3 regions of the Halomonas sp. AOP43-D1-4 genome follow, and region 2 is predicted to be linked to each of the others. Evidence: predicted binding sites of a transcription regulator. Region 2 holds the regulator's gene; each other region holds the start of a gene.
What was found. The regulator sigma-54, encoded in region 2, starts transcription at its own class of promoters, with help from an activator protein. The targets are predictions, from matches to a motif close to TGGCACNNNNNTTGCTNT.

Region 1 (6,063 bases), on a different contig from region 2:
AATTGGGCTGGGTGCGCAGCCCAAGGTCGGTCACACCTTCTGGAAGTCGCGGCTCGCCGACCCAGTCGTAGTAGTCCTTCTGTTGAGCCACGCCGCTGATCGGCGCGTCGATAGCCACCAACGTCTCGGCAATGGTCCAGTCCACCGTGGCAAACTGAGCATGGGCGCTGGTAAATGCTAGCAGGCTGGTGAGCAGAAGCGCGGCTCGGGCGAAAAAAAGCGTCACGGTACGGCGCATGAGGAAGAGCCATTTTGAAAGAAGAGCTGTATTTAAACGATAATCTTTCTTGCTTGCAACGCCGTGCAGGCTTGTCGTTGGCTAAACCCCGACGACGTGTGGTTAAACAGGGCGACGGGGCTCAGCGGCTCTCTTAAGTGTTTAGAAACGGTAGTGAACGCTTGCTGTAATCCCGCGCTCAGCGCCAAAGTAGCAGTAATCCAGCGAGTTGCATGACGCTACGTAGGATTTATCCAGTACGTTGTTGACGTTAAGGCGGGTTTCGACGCCGTTAACGCCCACATGGCTGAGGTCGTAGCCGATGGTGGCATCGACCAGCGTGTAGTCGGGTACGCTTTCGGTATTTGCGCGGTCTGCGGCGATATCCGCGTAATGCCTCACACCAACGCCTACATCCACGCCGTTTAGCCAGCCGCTGTTCGCTTCATAATGTCCCCATGCCTGTAGCTGGTGCCGGGGCGAGTAAATCGCATTGTTGCCCTGGTTGCCGTCGTCACTTTTAGCGTAGGTAATATCGGTAAAGCTATAGCCTGCCTGAAGCGAGAGCGTTTCGGTCAGTTGGGTCTGGGCTTCCAGCTCAAGTCCTTGGGACTCAATTTCACCCACGGCGCGGTAAGGGTCAGAGGGCTGCTCTTTGGTGGCTACGTTTTCCTGGCTGATATGGAAAATGGCCGCGCTGTACTGGTTGGCGCTACCGCTGGGTTGGTACTTCACCCCGGTTTCCCACTGCTCGCCTTCCATGGGCGAGAGCAAATCGCCGCTTTCATCCACAAAGCTTGTGGGCGTAAACGCGGTGGAGTAACTCAAGTAAGGCGCTACGCCGTTATCGAATAGATACACCACGCCCGCACGGCCGCTAAGTTGAGTATCGTTTAGCGAGCTTGAAGCGTCGGTATCCTTGTTCGTGTTATCAATGCTTACCCAGTCATAGCGTCCGCCCAGCGTGAAGCGCCAGTTATTAAGCGCAATTTGGTCCTGTAGATAAACACCGGTCTGTTCAATGTTATGTTGTTCCCGAGTAGGGGCATAAAATGCGACGGGATCACCGCCATAAACGGGCTCAAAGGCGTTAATGGGCTGGAAGGCACCGGAAGGCCATGACACGTTGTTTTCGCGCTGCTGGTAGTCCACGCCAAAGAGCAGTGTATGCGCCATAGCAGCGCTATCAAATCGAGCTTCAAGCTGATTGTCGATGGTCCATGCTTCAAGGGACTCGTCGCTGCCGGAGTAATAGCGGGTTAACTCATTGGAAGTGGGCGATGTCCAGCCAAAGCCATATACCTGATTGAGTACTACGTCTGAATTCAGGTAACGCAGCATTTGACGGCCAGTGAACTGGTCATTAAAGCGGTGTTCAAGCGAGTAGCCGAACATACGCTGGGTGCGCTCGTAGGCGTCGTAATCTTCTTCTCCGTCAAAGAAATTATTGCTGATTTTACGCCCGTTGCGGGGTGTTACGGCACCTTCATAAGGCACGCCGGAGTGATAGCCGCCTTCAGGTTCATCCTGCAGGTAGGCTTCAACCGTCAGGCTGGTGTCGTCGGTCATGTCCCATGTCAGGCGTGGCGCGATGGCGTAGCGCTGCTCTTCGGCGGACCCGAACTGGGTGTCCGCACCGCTGGCAATACCCGTTAAGCGAAATGCTATGCGCTGCTGCTCGTCAATCGGCCCGGTGAGATCGAACGCAGCGCTACGCTGGTTATTGTTGCCCACTCGCAAGCGCAGCTCGCCGCCTTGCTCAAACTCAGGACGCTTGCTGTTCAGCGCTACCATGCCGCCCGGAGAGGCGCGGCCATAGAGCACGGAGGCAGGTCCGCGAACGACTTCGATGCTTTCCAAAAACCAGGGGTCGATACGCATCGAACTGTGGGAGTTGGCATCGCCCATCACTTTCAGGCCATCCAGAAACGTATTGCTTAAGCTGCCATCGGAAAAGCCGCGCAACACTAAATAGTCGAAGCGGTTTGAAGCGCCCACCTGATTGGAGTAAACGCCTGGCGTGTAGTCGGTTGCGCGCTGGACGGTCGTTACACCACGCTCTTCCATCTGCTTCTGGGTAATGGTTGACACACTTTGCGGCGTCTCGATAAAGGGGGTTTCTACCTTGGTGGCAGCTTGCTGAGCAGTGACCGTGACCGTCGTTAACTGATGGGCAGCATCCGGTGATGTTTGGGCGTAGGCGGCAGATACCGAGCCGCCTGCCAAGGCAATGGACAGCGCAAGGTGGCGATAGGAAAAGCGGTGCGGGAGCATAAGCATGACAATAATTCTCTACCGTTTGTAATAATGAGAATTATTGCTTTTTAAGGGTCTGTTGAGCTATGCAATATGCCAAATCAGCTATGCGTAATGCCAGTGTTGATGATGCGCTTAATGTGTTCTGGCCCTGCTGCTCACTTCTGTTGGCGCAACACCGAAGTGGCGTTTGAAAGCCGTCGTAAAATTGGTGGCATGGCGATAGCCACAGGCATGGGCTGTCTGTTGAACACTATAGCCTTTTTCCAAGTGGCTATAGGCTTGTTGAAGCCGACAGTGGCGTAAGTGATCAAAAATTGAGCAGCCGTAAAGTGCACTAAATTTCTGGCGCAAGCTACTGGAGCTCATCGCCGCACGACGAGCCAGGCCGCTCAGGCAGTAATCGGTCATTGGGTTATTGCGCAGCTCGGCATGCAATTGAGCAAGCTGTTCGCGTTCGCGGGCTTTGATGCCTCGTGCAGGTTTACCCTCTCTGGCAGGCGGCGCGGGTAAGCCGTGCCCAAGAAGCTGTAGGGCAAGCCCCTGCCAGACTAGTGAATGCCGCCAGTCGTCCAGTGGCGCTTCGCAACTCGCGCGTAGCTGAGCAAAGAGTGTGGAAGGTGGCGCCCAGGCATGCAGCTGAGGCGCTTGAGCGCTAGGCAACGCATTAGGAATTGTGGCCAGTACCGCAATATTGAGGGTACGCAGCCGTGGCTGTGCCGGTTGTTCAACGATCAACGGCGCCTGCGGGGTAAAGTGTGCGCAAAGCCCCTGCCCCGCGCCTATAGTCAGCCGCTTCTGGCCTTGGGCGATGTCAATCCAGCCTTCCAAAACAACACTTAGAAACCAGGGCACTGTCTGCGTAGAGCGGGAGACATAGCGTTGACGAACAGCAAGGTCGGACAGGGTGAGATGCAGCGCAGAAGAGAGCGGCAAATCACTGACGTTGCCTTGGGCAATGGGGTCGTCAATTCCCTCCCCGGCATACAGATAGTCAATGCCGAATGTTTGGCCCAGTTGGCTAAGTGTCGATGGTGTTAACGACGTAAAGGTTGGCATCAATAAGGACCCTGCGGCTTGGTAATCCAGTGATCAACCCAGCGAGAAAACGCCGCCCAAAAGAGCGACGCTTGAAAAGAGGAGCGGTTCGTGGGTTATCCAGAGAACGCGTAAATCATCGTGATCCTATCATCGGTAGATTAAAACGCAATGATAGATGTTCTCATTTTGGTGGCGGCAGGCGTTACCAGTGCTGTGCTTATGTATCGCTTTTCTTATCGTCGTTCAGTGTGCTGCTGGCAGCCGGTTTTGGGGCAGCGGCCTTAGTGGCGACTGGCAGGTGCTTCTCAGGCTGACTCGCTTCCAGCGTAGCTTCCAACTGCGCTACTTGCCTCTCCAGGGCTTCTACCCGCGAGCGCGTGCGCTGTAGAACGTCCATCAGGATATCGAAGTCTTCCCGCGATACGAGCTCCAGCCGATCAAAGGCACCACGAACCACCTGTTGAACGCCTTTCTGAATATCTTCGGGCGCTTGTGACGCATTTTGTAAGCGGTCGCCAATCTGTTGTGCCAAACGGCTAATACGGTCCTGGGGCGTCATGGTTCTCTCCTTAAATAATGATGCTTTAAAAGTGGGCACTATTTTAAGGATACGCAACCCGCCGCCAGTACGCATGTATTGCGTATGGCATTGGCGCATTTATTCGTTTATCTCGTCGCCCAATCATGGTGCGCCAACCGTTCGTGCCGGTTCTTTTTTGGTGCAATCGGTTGCGTCCTACGCCTTTCGCGATCTTGGGGTGTGCGTAAAAGCGCCTTATTTTTTGTTAAGCCACTAAAAATTAATAAGAAATTAGCTAATGGCACGGTATGCGCATTAGTAGAGCATCGCCATTTTCAGCGGCAATGCCGCTAGCTATCTAGCAGGACTTATCAGCAGGAGAGATATGGGATGAAACTCATCACCGCCATCATTAAGCCATTCAAACTTGACGATGTCCGCGAAGCACTGGCCGACAACGGCGTGCAGGGCATTACCGTGACAGAGGTAAAAGGTTTTGGGCGTCAGAAAGGGCATACCGAGCTCTACCGGGGTGCTGAGTACGTGGTCGATTTTCTGCCCAAGGTAAAAGTAGAAGTGGCGGTTGACGATGCGCGCCTGGAAAGCGTGATGGATGCCATTTGCAATGCCGCCAACAGTGGAAAAATCGGCGATGGCAAAGTATTCGTCACACCGCTCGACGATGTTATCCGAATTCGTACCGGTGAACGCGGCGTTGATGCCGTTTAAACAGGGGCTTACCGGGCTACTTCGTAGTTCAACGGGGAACTAACAAATGAACGAACTGGCTGATCTGAGCTACGCGCTCGACACGTTTTACTTCTTGATGTGCGGTGTATTGGTCATGTGGATGGCCGCGGGCTTCTCCATGCTTGAAGCGGGTATGGTGCGCGCTAAAAACACCGCCGAGATTCTGACGAAAAACATCGCGCTGTTTGCGATTGCCTGCACCATGTATCTGCTGGTGGGGTATCACCTCATGTACTCCAGCGGCGAAGGCGGCTTCTTGCCCAGCCTGGGCTTTCTGCTGGGTACTGAGAACAGCGTCGATTCAGTGCTGGCGGGTGGCGAAGATGCGCCGTACTACTCCATGCGCGCTGATTACTTCTTTCAGGTTGTCTTTGTGGCTACTGCCATGTCGATTGTTTCCGGTGCGGTCGCTGAGCGCATGAAGCTATGGGCCTTTTTGGCCTTCGCTGTGGTCATGACCGCCTTTATCTATCCGGTTTCTGGCTACTGGACGTGGGGTGGCGGATGGCTGAGCAGCGTGGGTTACTCGGATTATGCTGGCTCGGGTATTGTTCACATGGCAGGCGCTGCCGCTGCTCTGGCAGGCGTGCTGATTCTGGGGCCGCGTAAAGGTAAGTACGGTAAAGATGGCGCTATCCATGCCATTCCCGGTGCCAACATGCCGTTGGCAACGCTGGGTACGTTCATTTTGTGGATGGGTTGGTTCGGTTTCAACGGTGGCTCTGAGCTAAAAGTCTCGGATATCGAGTCGGCCAACAACGTCGCCCAGGTGTTTGCCAATACCAATGCGGCCGCTGCTGGCGGTGTGATTGCCGCGCTGGTCCTGGCCAAACTGTGGTTCCGTAAAGCGGACCTGACCATGGCGCTTAACGGTGCGCTGGCTGGCCTGGTGGCGATTACCGCTGACCCGCTCTCGCCAACGGCATTAGGTGCCACCATTATCGGTGCGGTGGGCGGTGCTATTGTGGTCGTAGCGATTGTATCGCTTGATAAGCTCAAGCTGGATGATCCGGTCGGTGCTATTTCCGTTCACGGCGTGGCGGGTATCTGGGGCGTGCTGGCGGTGCCTATCACCAATGATGGCGCGTCCTTCAGTGCTCAAATGATGGGTATTGCGGGTATCTTCGGTTGGGTGTTTCTGACAAGCCTGGTGGTCTGGCTGGTGCTGAAAGCCATCATGGGCATCCGGGTGAGCGAAGAAGAAGAGTATGAAGGCGTGGATATCGCGGAATGTGGTCTTGAAGCCTACCCTGAGTTTAGCGTTAAGAAATAAGCATAA
Region 2 (6,063 bases):
TTGCGTAATGCCTGGCGTGTGCTCGCATCATTCATAATGGTGGCCACTTGGCCCAAAAGCGACAAATGCGTGTCGTCAGCCTCTTCGGGAACCAGCAGCACAAAGACGAGGTCGACCGGGTCGCCATCAATAGCATCAAAATCAATAGGTTCTGATAATTTTAAAAAACCCGCAATAGGCGTAACGCAATGTGGGCTGCGCGCATGGGGGATGGCGACGCCGTTACCGATCCCCGTGCTGCCAAGACGTTCCCGGCCGATCAGTCGGCTGAAAACTTCCTGGCTATCCAGACTGGGTGTATTTTGAGCGATAAAGGTGCTGAAAAACTCCAGCACCCGCTTTTTGCTGCCCCCGGGCACGTCGTAAAGTACGCGCTCCGGGGGGAGGATGGTTTCCAACGTCATTGAATTAACGCACGCCAGCGCCTTGGGCGCGAGCTTGTGCTTTTTCCTTGTGCTTAACGAGTTGACGATCAATTTTGTCTGCTAAGGCGTCAATAGCGGCATACATATCGACATCTTCGGCGTCGGCATGTAAGTCGGCGCCTGCCGCATGAAGGGTGCACGCGGCATGTTGGCGCTCCTTCTCAATAGATAAGGTGACTTGTACCGTGGTGATGTGGTCGTAATGACGTTCGATGCGTTCAAGTTTTTCATTAACGTAGTCACGCAAGGCGTCAGTCAGTTCTACATGATGACCCGTGATATTTACTTGCATTGACGTGCTCCTTATCCATCGGACTGAATTTCGATTGTAACCCTTTTTACGGTGTTGCAAAGCCCCTGTCGCGAGTTTTGCCATTTCTCTTGTAACGACTAACGCAAACGACGACGTTCACTTGATGAGGGAATGCCCAGCGACTCACGATATTTCGCCACCGTACGGCGTGCCACTGTGATGCCGCCATCTCCCAGTAATGTCACCAAACGACTGTCCGAAAGAGGTTTGCCGGGAGGCTCATCTTGAATCAACTTTTTAAGCCGGGCGCGAATCGCGGTGCTTGAGTGGCTGTCTGCGCCATCCTGCCCGCTAATTTGGCTTGAGAAAAAGTACTTAAGTTCGAAGATGCCCCGTGGGGTATGGATATATTTTTGTGTGGTGACCCGAGAAATGGTTGATTCGTGCATCTCAACCGCCTCGGCAATATCGGCAAGAATCAACGGCTTCATCGCTTCTTCACCGTGCTCTAAAAAACTGATTTGGCGAGTGATAATCTCGCGCCCTACGCGTAGAAGCGTGTCGTTGCGGCTGGACAGGCTTTTGATTAGCCAGCGCGCTTCTTGCAAGTGCTCTTTTAAAAACTGGTTATCCTGACTCTTGTCTGCACGCTTGATTAAACTGGCGTAGTCGGGCTGGATACGCAGCCGGGGCAGGGCTTCAGGGTTTAGCTCCAGGTGCCAGCCTTCATGATCATGACGTACGACCAGGTCGGGCGTGATATAGCTATCGTCGGTGACGCCATAAGCGCTGCCTGGGCGTGGGTCCAGGCTTCGGATCAGACCGATCACATCGTCTAGCTGCTCATCGTCCAAGCTTAGGCGGCGCTTTAATAGGCGCATGTCATTTTTGCCCAGCGCTTCAAGAAACTGACGAACCAATCGGCGCGCGGGAACCAGTAGGGGCGTGTCGTCGGGGAGCGTTGCTAGCTGAAGCATCAAACATTCGCGCAAGTCACGGGCGAAGACGCCCGTTGGCTCGAACTGCTGTAAGCGCATCAGAGTGGTCTCCAACTCTCGCTGGCTGAGACCTTCGATGCTCTGAGCACGTAACCCATCGCGGATATCGTTGAGCGGCTGCGTCAGGTAGCCATTGGCGTCCAGTGCATCAATCAGGCTTTCGGCGATTAGCTGCTCACGAGCCGTAAAGTCGGTCATCGCCAGCTGCCAAAGGAGATGTCCATGCAGGCTTTGTCCCGCGGCCTGGCGTTCAAAATCGGGGCCTTCGCTGCTGCCAGAGCTACCCATGTCCTGGTAAGTATCAGACCAGTCGCTATCGACAGACAGTTCCTCGGGAATGCTTTCTGACCACTCCTCGTCAGGTGTTTCGACGGTCGCCTGCTCGCCGAACTCGTCTTCCTGCTCCAGCATTGGGTTGGCATCCAGTGCCTGCTGAATTTCCTGACGTAGATCCAATGTCGATAGCTGTAGCAGTGCAATCGCTTGCTGCAGCTGAGGTGTCATGGTCAGCTGCGTACCGATACGCAATTGGAGAGAAGCTTTCATGACCATCTGAGAACCACTCGTTAATCGGAAAGCTTCACCCTAGTGCGAGTCATGTTGTTGTGCAAGTGCAATAAGCATGCCACTGATAAAATTTTTACTGCAGATCACTGTTTAGCGGTGAAATTAAATTCATAAGCGAAAATCAGCACCCAGGTAAACTTCCCTCACTTTTTGGTTATCAAGGATAGTCTGAGGGCTGCCGCCAGCAATGATGTGGCCGTCACCGACAATATAGGCGATATCGCAAATATCCAGTGTTTCTCGGACGTTATGGTCAGTAATTAGCACGCCAATGTGGCGCTGTTTTAAGGCGCGAATAATGCTCTTGATTTCACCAACCGAGATGGGGTCGACACCTGCAAATGGCTCATCCAGCAAGATAAACGCGGGCTCTGTGGCCAAGGAGCGGGCAATTTCGACGCGTCGCCGCTCGCCGCCGGAAAGGCTCATGCCCAAGCTGTCACGGATGTGGGTAATATGAAAGTCGTCAAGCAGGGCCTCAAGCCGCTGCTCTCGTCCTGCCCTGTCCAGATCTTTGCGGGTTTCCAGAATCGCCATAATATTATCCGCAACCGATAGCTTGCGAAAAATAGACGCTTCCTGGGGTAGATAGCCAATGCCGGCCATCGCGCGTTCGTGCATGGGAACGCGGGTTAAGTCTTGCTCGTCGATACGCACCGTACCCGCATCAGACTTCACCAGGCCCACAATCATATAAAACGATGTGGTTTTGCCCGCGCCGTTAGGGCCAAGTAGGCCTACCACGCTGCCTTGAGCAATCTCCAGGCTAATGTCTTTAACCACGCGGCGGCGCTTATAGCTTTTTGCCAAGTGATTGGCGTAAAGGGTTTTTATGGGCGGTGCTTCCGCAATAGACATGGTTGGCTCCTATTGCGCTGGCTGAAGCGTCATACGAATACGCTGCGGCTCGCTACCGTTTGCATCGGAGCGTGCCTGCACCACTTCGCGGTCAATGAAGTACTCCAGGCGGCCACCGGTAAACTGATCACCCGCCTGGGTCAGTTCGGCCTGGTCAATAAGCTCTACACGCCGCTCTGCTACGTGATAAACCACGCGTCGTGCCCATCCTTCCATCGGCGTGTCCTGATCATCGAGTTGATTGCGTAGGTAGGCGCGCTCCCCGGTGGCAATAGCGCGAGAAAGCTCACCCGCGTCGTTACGGATAATTTCAACGCGATCCCCACGTAGCTGCATATTGCCTTGGCGAATATTGACATCGCCTGAATAAACGGCAGTGCCTGCACGCTGATCAAGGTCTAGCTGGTCGGCTTCTACTTCAATGGGGGCTTGGCTTGTCTGGGCCGCTGCCGATAGCGGCACCGCAAGGGCGAAAAGCGCGGTGCGAATAAAAGCGTTCATAGCGACTCCTAAGGATTTTGTGTTGCGGGGGGGTGATGGCCGCGGACGTTATCGGTTAGTCGGACCTGGCTATCATCAAGCCAAACATCCATACGTGATGCGCTCATTTGTTGAGGTGGCTGCTGAAACACGGCGGGCGCCTCGCTCCAGACATGACGCGCTACCCCATCATAATGTAATAACTCAGTATCAAGCTGCCAGCCTTCTGTAGGCGCCAGAAGCTGTGCATCACCAGACAGTGTTAGCGCTTGGGTGGTCGTGTTCAGAACGCCTTCGTTGGCGTGAGCGAGCCACTCTCGGTTATCACTATCAAACAGCGTCGCTTCGGGTTGAGTGACTTCGGCTTGGGTGCTTTGTGGTATGTAAACCAATAAAGGCGCGGACAGCGACTGCTGGATATGCCCTGTTTCACCAAACAGCGTGATCTCGGCATTTTCCAGCACGTGGCCAGGCTCTTCAGCCTGCGCTTCTTCGTCAACGGGCCGGTCTTCCGGGCCGCGTGGGTCCAGCCATACCAGCAGCCCCCCTAAAGCGACCACCAGGGCCGCTAACCCGACGCGTTTCTTGGTTCTTTGAAACATTACACGCGACCATTCAAATACGACTCAAGAACAGTACTCCAGTGGCCCTGCGCTTCAAGTAATGTATCGCAAATTTCACGTACGGCGCCGTGACCACCCAAGCGGTCGGTAATCCAGTCAGCGTGGGTATGCATGTAATCGGGTGCGTTGGGTACCGTAATGCCAACGCCTGCGCGTTTGATAGGCGCAAGATCAGGCAGGTCATCGCCGCAGTAAGCCACCTGACTTAGGTTCAGATTGAGGCGCTCGCACAGCGCTTTCAAAGTAGTGAGCTTATCTTCGCAGCCCTGGTGGACAAGATTAATTCCCAGCGCCGCAGCACGCTGGCTCACCATGGGGGAGTCGCGTCCTGTAATTAACGCCACATGAATGCCCACACGTTTAAGCAACTTTAAGCCATGGCCGTCTTGTGTATGGAAGGCTTTGATCTCGATACCGTCGGCCTGAAAGTATAGCCGTCCATCGGTGAGCACACCGTCAACATCGAGGGCAAGTAGTCGCACATGGCGAAGCTGGTCAAGTAGCGCAGTGGGGAGGGCCATAGGGACTCCTTGTCAGTAAACTGTTGGGTAAAATGGTTAGATAACGCCGCTGGCAAGCAAGTCGTGCATATGGAGCGCCCCAATGGGGCGCTGTTCGTCATCGACGACCGCTAGCGCAGTAATACGGCTGTCTTCCATGATGCGCACCGCTTCGGCGGCCAGTAGGTCGGGGCCAATGCGTTTGCCGGGTCGGGTCATTACATCGTCCACGGTTACTTTACGCAGATCATGAAACTGGTCGAGGGTGCGGCGTAAGTCGCCATCGGTATAAACACCTGCAAGTCGCCCTTCGCTGTCGACAACACAGGTAAATCCCAACCCTTGGCGGGTAATCTCCAAGAGCGCATCACGCAGCGGGCTGCCTAGTGCTATCTGCGGCAAGCGTGTGCCGCTATGCATAAGGTCTTTAACGCGCAATAGCAGTCGTTTTCCCAGACTGCCACCGGGATGCGATAAGGCAAAATCATCAGCGGTAAATCCGCGTGCTTCAAGTAGCGCAACGGCAAGCGCGTCGCCCAGGGCAAGGGCGGCCGTCGTGGAGCTTGTGGGGGCCAAGTCCAGAGGGCACGCTTCGCGTTCAACACCGCTGTTCAGGTGAGCATCCGCATGTTTGGCAAGTGTTGAGCCAGGGCGGCCTGTCATGCTAATTAACGGTGTGCCTAGCCGTTTTAACAGAGGCAGTAGCGCCGTCACTTCGGCGGTTTCTCCGGAGTTTGAAAGCGCCAGGACCACGTCGTTGCGCGTAATCATCCCCAGGTCGCCGTGGCTAGCTTCACCTGGGTGAACAAAAAAAGCAGGTGTGCCGGTGCTGGCAAGCGTGGCGGCCAGCTTTCCTGCTATATGGCCAGACTTGCCCATTCCCGTCACGACGACCCGGCCCTGACACGCCAGCATCAATTCACATGCACGGTCGAAGCTTTCATCAAGCTTGCCTTGAAGACCGCCAATGGCGGCTTGTTCTATTTGCAGCGTGCGTAGGGCGCTTTCACGCAACGGGCTAACAGTGGGTGAGGGCTGGGGCATGAACATCTCGTTTTAATAGAAATACAGTGCAAACGTAGTGCGATTAACTGACAAGAATACCATTTTGTGGGCATCTATAAGCATAGCGCTTTAACGGGTTTTTAGGGTGGGTTGGAACGCACGCCTTGCCATAAGTGCCATTGAAGCCAAGCTTGATGTTCGAGAATATTTAGAAAACGCTGTTTTTAAACGGTAGAATATCCAACCGATAAACGCACCCGCTACTATTAAGTAACAATGGGAGTCAACCAACCCATGACAGACGTTCCCTTCATCGAAATTGAAGACGTGCATTTTTCACGTGGGAGCCATGAG
Region 3 (6,063 bases), on a different contig from region 2:
CTGAGGAGTTGCTCGGCGGATACGGAAGATAGCTTGCCGGGCTTAGCGCTGCGGCGGCGGCAAACATCTCGGGCTTTTCCAGGGCAAAATTAAGCGCGCCAAACCCTCCGGCGGATAGTCCGCCTACGCCGCGAAGCGCTCGCGTGGCGCCCACTCGGTACTGGTTTTCAACATGCGGCATCAAGTCGTTAAAAAAGGCGCTGCGGGCGGCCTCATTATGGCCGTCTACCCACCAGCTGCGACTACCGGGCATGATGAAAACGGCCGGCGGAATGTGTCCAGCGCGAATCAAACGATCAGCAGTTTGGGCAAGGTTGCCCTTGGCTAGCCAGTCTCGTTCGTTGCCAAAAGAGCCATGGAGCAGATAAACCACTGGGTAAGGCTCGGCGGCAGTGGCGTCATAATGGTCGGGTAGATACACGGTGTAAGGGTAGGCGTGGCCCAGCGTGGGCGAGTCAAAGGTGGCGTAGTGCACCTCGCCAGCAACGGCGGTGTTAAACAGGCTCCATAGGCCCGCCAGGGCTGCCAGGCTGGTCAACAAGGAACGTAACAACCCGTGAAATACACTTGAAAATGAGAAGAGCGACAAACAGCCTCCGGGAATTATCGCAAGGTTATAGCGTCGTACACCGTACCCGCCGAGACTGTTCAGCGCAGGCGAATGTCAGGCATACACGGAGCAGGTATGCATAAAAGGATAGAGGAAATTTACTGGTTGCGTGCATACGGCTGCGTGGCCGTGTTTTTATTTCATTTGCTGGACCACGTTAATCAGCGTGTGGATAACCTGGCCACCGACCTGATGCGCCTGCCGCTGGTATTGGGCACGCCGATCTTTTTGTTCATTTCAGTGTTTGTGTTTGCCATGCGCTATGGCAAGGCAGTGCCGCCTGGCTTTTTGGCCCAACGGGTGAAGTACGTCATGCTGCCTTATCTGGTATATGGCTTTATCTACTCGACGGCCGAGTGGGTTCAGCTGTATATGGCAGGGGAGCCAGTAGGCTTTGCCGCCAATGCGCTGGAATACTTTGTTTTCGCCGGGTGGCACGGTTATTTCTTGATTATCGCCATGCAGTTTTATATCGCTTATTGGCTGTTTACCCGCTGGCAGCTGTGGCGCTTTAACCCGGTGCCGTGGCTGTGGGTGAGTTGTTGGGTGAGTATGACGTACTGGGGAGTAGCGTATTGGCTGGGTGTGGCGCTGCCGGGGTATCTGCTCTGGGTGGCGCCTCTGGGCTGGATATATCTGTTCTTTCTGGCCCTGGTGTTGGTGCGTTACTACCCCTTTGATAGTGGAGCCCAGGCACCGCTGCGGCCTTTATGGATGCAGTACCTGTCGTGGCCTTTGTGGTTGGTCGTGTTGGTTTGCTTGCTGGTCGCGGCCAGTGTGGCGGGGTGGTTGCAGTTCTCCTCCAAGGAGGTGTGGGTGATACCGCTGTTCATGCTCTCAACGCTTGTAGCGATGCGTTATTTAAAAGACATTACAGCGCCTCGCTGGGTGCGCTATATCAATCAGTATTCGTTTGGTATTTACCTGGCGCACCCCATGTTTTTTGCCATTACCGATGCGTTGGTGATGCCGTTGGCGTTGCCTATCACGGTTTACGTGCTGTTGCTGATAGTGATGGGTGCCACGGGCTCTATCCTGCTCAATAAAATGGCGAACACCACAAAAGCCGGGGCCATGATGTTTGGCAAGCGGCTAAAAGTGTAGGGCGTTGACGCGCCGTGCGGTGGGCTGGAAGCTGAGAGGGGCGCTCAATGTCTTTTTATGCGCCAATTAGGTGCGCTTATACTTATATTTGATCTATTTTGGGTCAAAAAAACAGGTCAGCGTGTGTTTAGAAGCCTCGGGAAATATTTATGCGTCATAGAGAGGCATGCAGGCGCATTTTTTATATACTTTAAAACAACAGGTTAGTGATTTCGTAGGACATGTTGGTGCAGGGTTGGCATGTTCTCTGCATTATATTTGTCAGCGGCTAGCCACCGTAGGCAGATGCCTCTCGGCGTGCTACAACAATAGCCGGTTTGAAATGATCGCTAGGCGATGTGTGATTCAATTTCAGGCAAACGTTAAGCGAATAAAAAGGATAGGCCTGTCAGGCACGCACTTTATTAAATGACGGGGTTTGTCTAATAACACTTTTATCGATAGCTTACTGTTACATGCTTTAAGCCACGCCCATATCGGAGGCACAATGTCAGCCAAGACTCTCGCGCTAATTGAAGAACATGATGTTAAGTGGGTGGATCTGCGTTTCACCGATACTCGTGGTAAAGAGCAGCACGTTACCGTGCCTGCCCGCGATGTAGACGAAGAGTTCTTCGAGAATGGCCAAATGTTCGATGGCTCCTCAATCGAGGGCTGGAAAGGCATTAACGAATCCGACATGATCCTGCGCCCGGAAGACGGCACTGCTTTCCTCGACCCCTTCACCGAAGACGCTACTCTGATTTTGCGTTGCGATATCATCGAGCCTGCCACGATGCAGGGCTATGACCGTGACCCGCGTTCTATCGCTAAGCGCGCTGAGGCGTACCTGGAGTCTACCGGCCTGGGCGATACTGCTTTCTTCGGTCCGGAGCCTGAATTCTTTATTTTTGACGAAGTACATTGGAAGTCTGATATTCAGGGTTCCATGTACAAGATTTCTTCCGACGAGGGCGCCTGGGCGACCAGTAATCAGGTAGAGGGCGGCAACCTGGGGCACCGTCCGCGCGTTAAAGGCGGTTACTTCCCGGTTCCTCCGGTCGACAGCTTCCACGATATCCGTGGCGCTATGTGTAACACCCTGGAAGCGATTGGTCAGACCGTTGAAGTTCACCACCACGAAGTGGCGAATGCGGGGCAGAACGAGATCGGCGTTAAATTCAATACGCTGGTGAAGAAGGCGGACGAAGTTCAGGAAATGAAGTACGTGATCCACAACGTGGCCCACGCGTACGGCAAAACCGCGACCTTCATGCCCAAGCCGCTGGTTGGCGACAACGGTTCTGGTATGCATATTCACCAGTCGTTCTGGAAAGATGGTCAGAACCAGTTTGCCGGTGATGAGTACGCAGGCCTGTCGGAAATGGCGCTGTATTACATCGGCGGTGTGATCAAGCACGCACGCGCTCTGAACGCCTTCACCAACGCCTCTACCAACTCGTACAAGCGTTTGGTGCCGGGGTTTGAAGCGCCGGTTATGCTGGCTTACAGTGCCCGTAACCGTTCCGCCTCTATCCGGATTCCCTATACGGTAAGCCCCAAAGGCAAGCGCGTTGAAACCCGCTTCCCTGACCCGACCGCTAACCCGTACCTGTCGTTTGCTGCCCTGCTAATGGCGGGTATCGATGGCATCAAGAACAAGATTCATCCTGGCGATGCCATGGACAAGAACCTGTACGACCTGCCACCAGAAGAAGGCAAGTTGGTACCGACCGTTGCCAACAGCCTGGACCAGGCCCTGGAAGCGCTCGACGCTGACCGTGCGTTCCTGACCGAAGGTGGCGTGTTCACCGACGATATGATTGATGCCTACATCGGACTCAAGATGGAAGAAGTGGAGCGTATTCGCATGACCACGCACCCCATCGAATTTGATATGTACTACAGCTGCTAATAGCGGTGTAACGCGATAGCTTTGAAACCCCGCTTCGGCGGGGTTTTTTATTGCACTTAACCAGTGAAAGGGTGCGCCTTAACGGTGCTCCATGCACTAAAATGGTGCATGTGATGGATCGACCATGGCAGGCTGCGCGCTTAACGCTCGTTGAATCAAGGCCTGGCGCGCTTTTTGCAGTTTCTCTTAAGCATTGAACATTTTTATCAGCGATATTCAGGACACGTCATGTATCAGCGTTTACTAGAACATCTCTCCATGGCAGTGCTGCTGCTGGACGGTGAGCTCCGCGTACGCTGGATGAACCCTGCCGCCGAAGCGCTGTTGGCAGTAAGCTTTAGCCGTGTGCAGGGGAGCAGCCTGGATACCCTGCTGGGCGGTGATGAAAGTATCGACCAGGTGTTGGCCAAGGCGCGGGATGCCTTTCATCCCTACACCCAGCGCGAGGCGCGCATTACCCCGGTTAACGGTGACGCGCTGACGGTGGATTACACCGTGACGCCCCTGTCGGCAGACGAGCTTCTGCTGGAAGTAGAGCCTCGTGACCGCTTGATGCAAATTTCCCGCGAGGAAGCGCTAACCACGCGCCAGGAAACCATCAAAGTGCTAGCCCGAGGCTTGGCCCATGAAGTGAAAAATCCGCTGGGCGGCATCCGCGGGGCGGCTCAGCTATTAGAGCGTGACCTGGATAAGCCTGAATTGCGTGAGTTTACCCATATCATCGTGGAGGAGGTTGACCGCTTGCGTGATCTGGTGGATTCGATGCTTGGCCCGAATCGCATTGTTAAGCACGCGCCGGTGAACATCCACAAAGTGCTGGAGCGGGTAAGAACGCTGCTGGTGGCTGAACATCCGAATATCACCATCCACCGCGATTACGACCCTAGCCTGCCGGACCTTTCCGGGGATGAGGCGCAGATGATCCAGGCCGTGCTTAACGTGGCCAGGAACGCCGTGCAGGCCATGAGCGATGCCGAGACCCCTGTGCCCGAATTGATGCTGCGCACCCGTGCCCGGCGTCAGTTCACCCTGGGTGCTGAGCGCCACCGGTTAGTGAGCGAGGTGGGTGTGATCGATAACGGCCCTGGTATCCAGGAAGGACTTAAAGAGACGCTCTTCTACCCGATGGTGTCAGGGCGTGCTGAAGGCAGCGGGTTGGGGTTGTCCATCGCTCAGTCGATCCTGCATCAGCATCAAGGGTTGATTGAATGTGACTCACGTCCCGGGCACACCGAGTTCCGCTTACTGATTCCATTGGTTATTAATTGTACCGGAGAAGCATCATGATAGAGGCGACACGTAACGAGGTTGCACGGGTGGTCGTTGTGGATGACGATCGCGCTATCCGCTGGGTGCTTGAACGTGCATTGGCACAGCCGGATCTTGATGTAGAGTGCATAGAACGCGCCGATACCGTACTGGAACGACTGCTGACAACCCCACCGGATGTGCTGGTGACTGACATTCGCATGCCGGGCATTGATGGGCTGGATCTTATGTCGCACATCCGTGAGGCGCACCCGGATTTGCCGGTCATCATCATGACCGCTCATTCGGATCTCGACAGCGCAGTGGCCTCTTATCAAGGCGGTGCGTTTGAGTACCTGCCCAAGCCGTTTGATGTGGATGAAGCGCTGGCGCTTGTGCGCCGGGCGGTGGCTCATGCGCGCGAGCGCCAACGGCCGATCAGCGTTCCCGAAGGTTTGAACGCAGAAATCATTGGTGAAGCGCCGGCCATGCAGGAGGTGTTTCGGGCCATTGGGCGACTCTCTCATTCGCATATTACTGTGCTCATCAATGGCGAGTCGGGCACCGGTAAAGAGCGTGTAGCCCAGGCACTCCACCAGCACAGCCCCCGGGCGGGCAAGCCGTTTATTGCCCTGAACATGGCGGCCATCCCGCGTGATCTGATTGAGTCTGAACTGTTTGGCCACGAGAAAGGTGCGTTTACCGGGGCCGCTGCCCAGCGCCAGGGGCGCTTTGAGCAGGCCGACGGCGGCACGCTGTTTCTGGATGAGATCGGCGATATGCCGGCTGAAACCCAAACTCGCTTGCTGCGCGTATTGGCCGACGGTGAGTTCTACCGAGTGGGCGGGCACACCCCGGTCAAGGTTGACGTGCGGATTATCGCCGCGACGCACCAGAACCTTGAGTCGCTGGTGGATGACGGGCGCTTTCGTGAGGACCTTTTCCATCGCCTGAACGTTATCCGCATTCACTTGCCGCGCCTTGCCGAACGCCGTGAGGATATCCCACGCCTCACACGGCATTTTCTTGCTGAAGCCGCCAAAGAACTTGCCACCGACATCAAGGTACTCACGGCCGAAACCGAGGAGCACCTGACGCGCCTGGCGTGGCCGGGTAACGTGCGCCAACTGGAAAATATCTGTCGCTGGTTAACGGTAATGGCGTCTGGGCGTGAAATTCTGGTGGAGGATTTACCGCCAGAGCTACG

Region 1: a site for sigma-54 is predicted at 4,334-4,351, ahead of ACT3RQ_RS17375 (P-II family nitrogen regulator). Genes of this name have one in related genera too.
Region 3: a site for sigma-54 is predicted at 1,951-1,968, ahead of glnA (glutamate--ammonia ligase). Genes of this name have one in related genera too.

What each region holds. Positions count from the first base shown of each region.
Region 1 is NZ_JBQSVY010000027.1:4-6,066, reverse strand. It holds gene ACT3RQ_RS17395 (ABC transporter substrate-binding protein) at 1-238, opposite strand, end outside; gene ACT3RQ_RS17390 (TonB-dependent siderophore receptor) at 380-2,497, opposite strand; gene ACT3RQ_RS17385 (helix-turn-helix transcriptional regulator) at 2,609-3,532, opposite strand; gene ACT3RQ_RS17380 (accessory factor UbiK family protein) at 3,732-4,073, opposite strand; gene ACT3RQ_RS17375 (P-II family nitrogen regulator) at 4,425-4,763, shown strand; gene ACT3RQ_RS17370 (ammonium transporter) at 4,810-6,057, shown strand.
Region 2 is NZ_JBQSVY010000001.1:148,967-155,029, reverse strand. It holds gene ACT3RQ_RS00745 (PTS sugar transporter subunit IIA) at 1-404, opposite strand, end outside; gene hpf (ribosome hibernation-promoting factor, HPF/YfiA family) at 409-717, opposite strand; gene ACT3RQ_RS00735 (RNA polymerase factor sigma-54) at 816-2,228, opposite strand; gene lptB (LPS export ABC transporter ATP-binding protein) at 2,352-3,101, opposite strand; gene lptA (lipopolysaccharide transport periplasmic protein LptA) at 3,111-3,602, opposite strand; gene lptC (LPS export ABC transporter periplasmic protein LptC) at 3,611-4,183, opposite strand; gene ACT3RQ_RS00715 (KdsC family phosphatase) at 4,183-4,725, opposite strand; gene ACT3RQ_RS00710 (KpsF/GutQ family sugar-phosphate isomerase) at 4,762-5,748, opposite strand; gene ACT3RQ_RS00705 (ABC transporter ATP-binding protein) at 6,004-6,063, shown strand, end outside.
Region 3 is NZ_JBQSVY010000005.1:75,587-81,649, forward strand. It holds gene ACT3RQ_RS06860 (alpha/beta hydrolase) at 1-520, opposite strand, end outside; gene ACT3RQ_RS06865 (acyltransferase family protein) at 686-1,714, shown strand; gene glnA (glutamate--ammonia ligase) at 2,202-3,608, shown strand; gene glnL (nitrogen regulation protein NR(II)) at 3,837-4,895, shown strand; gene ntrC (nitrogen regulation protein NR(I)) at 4,892-6,063, shown strand, end outside.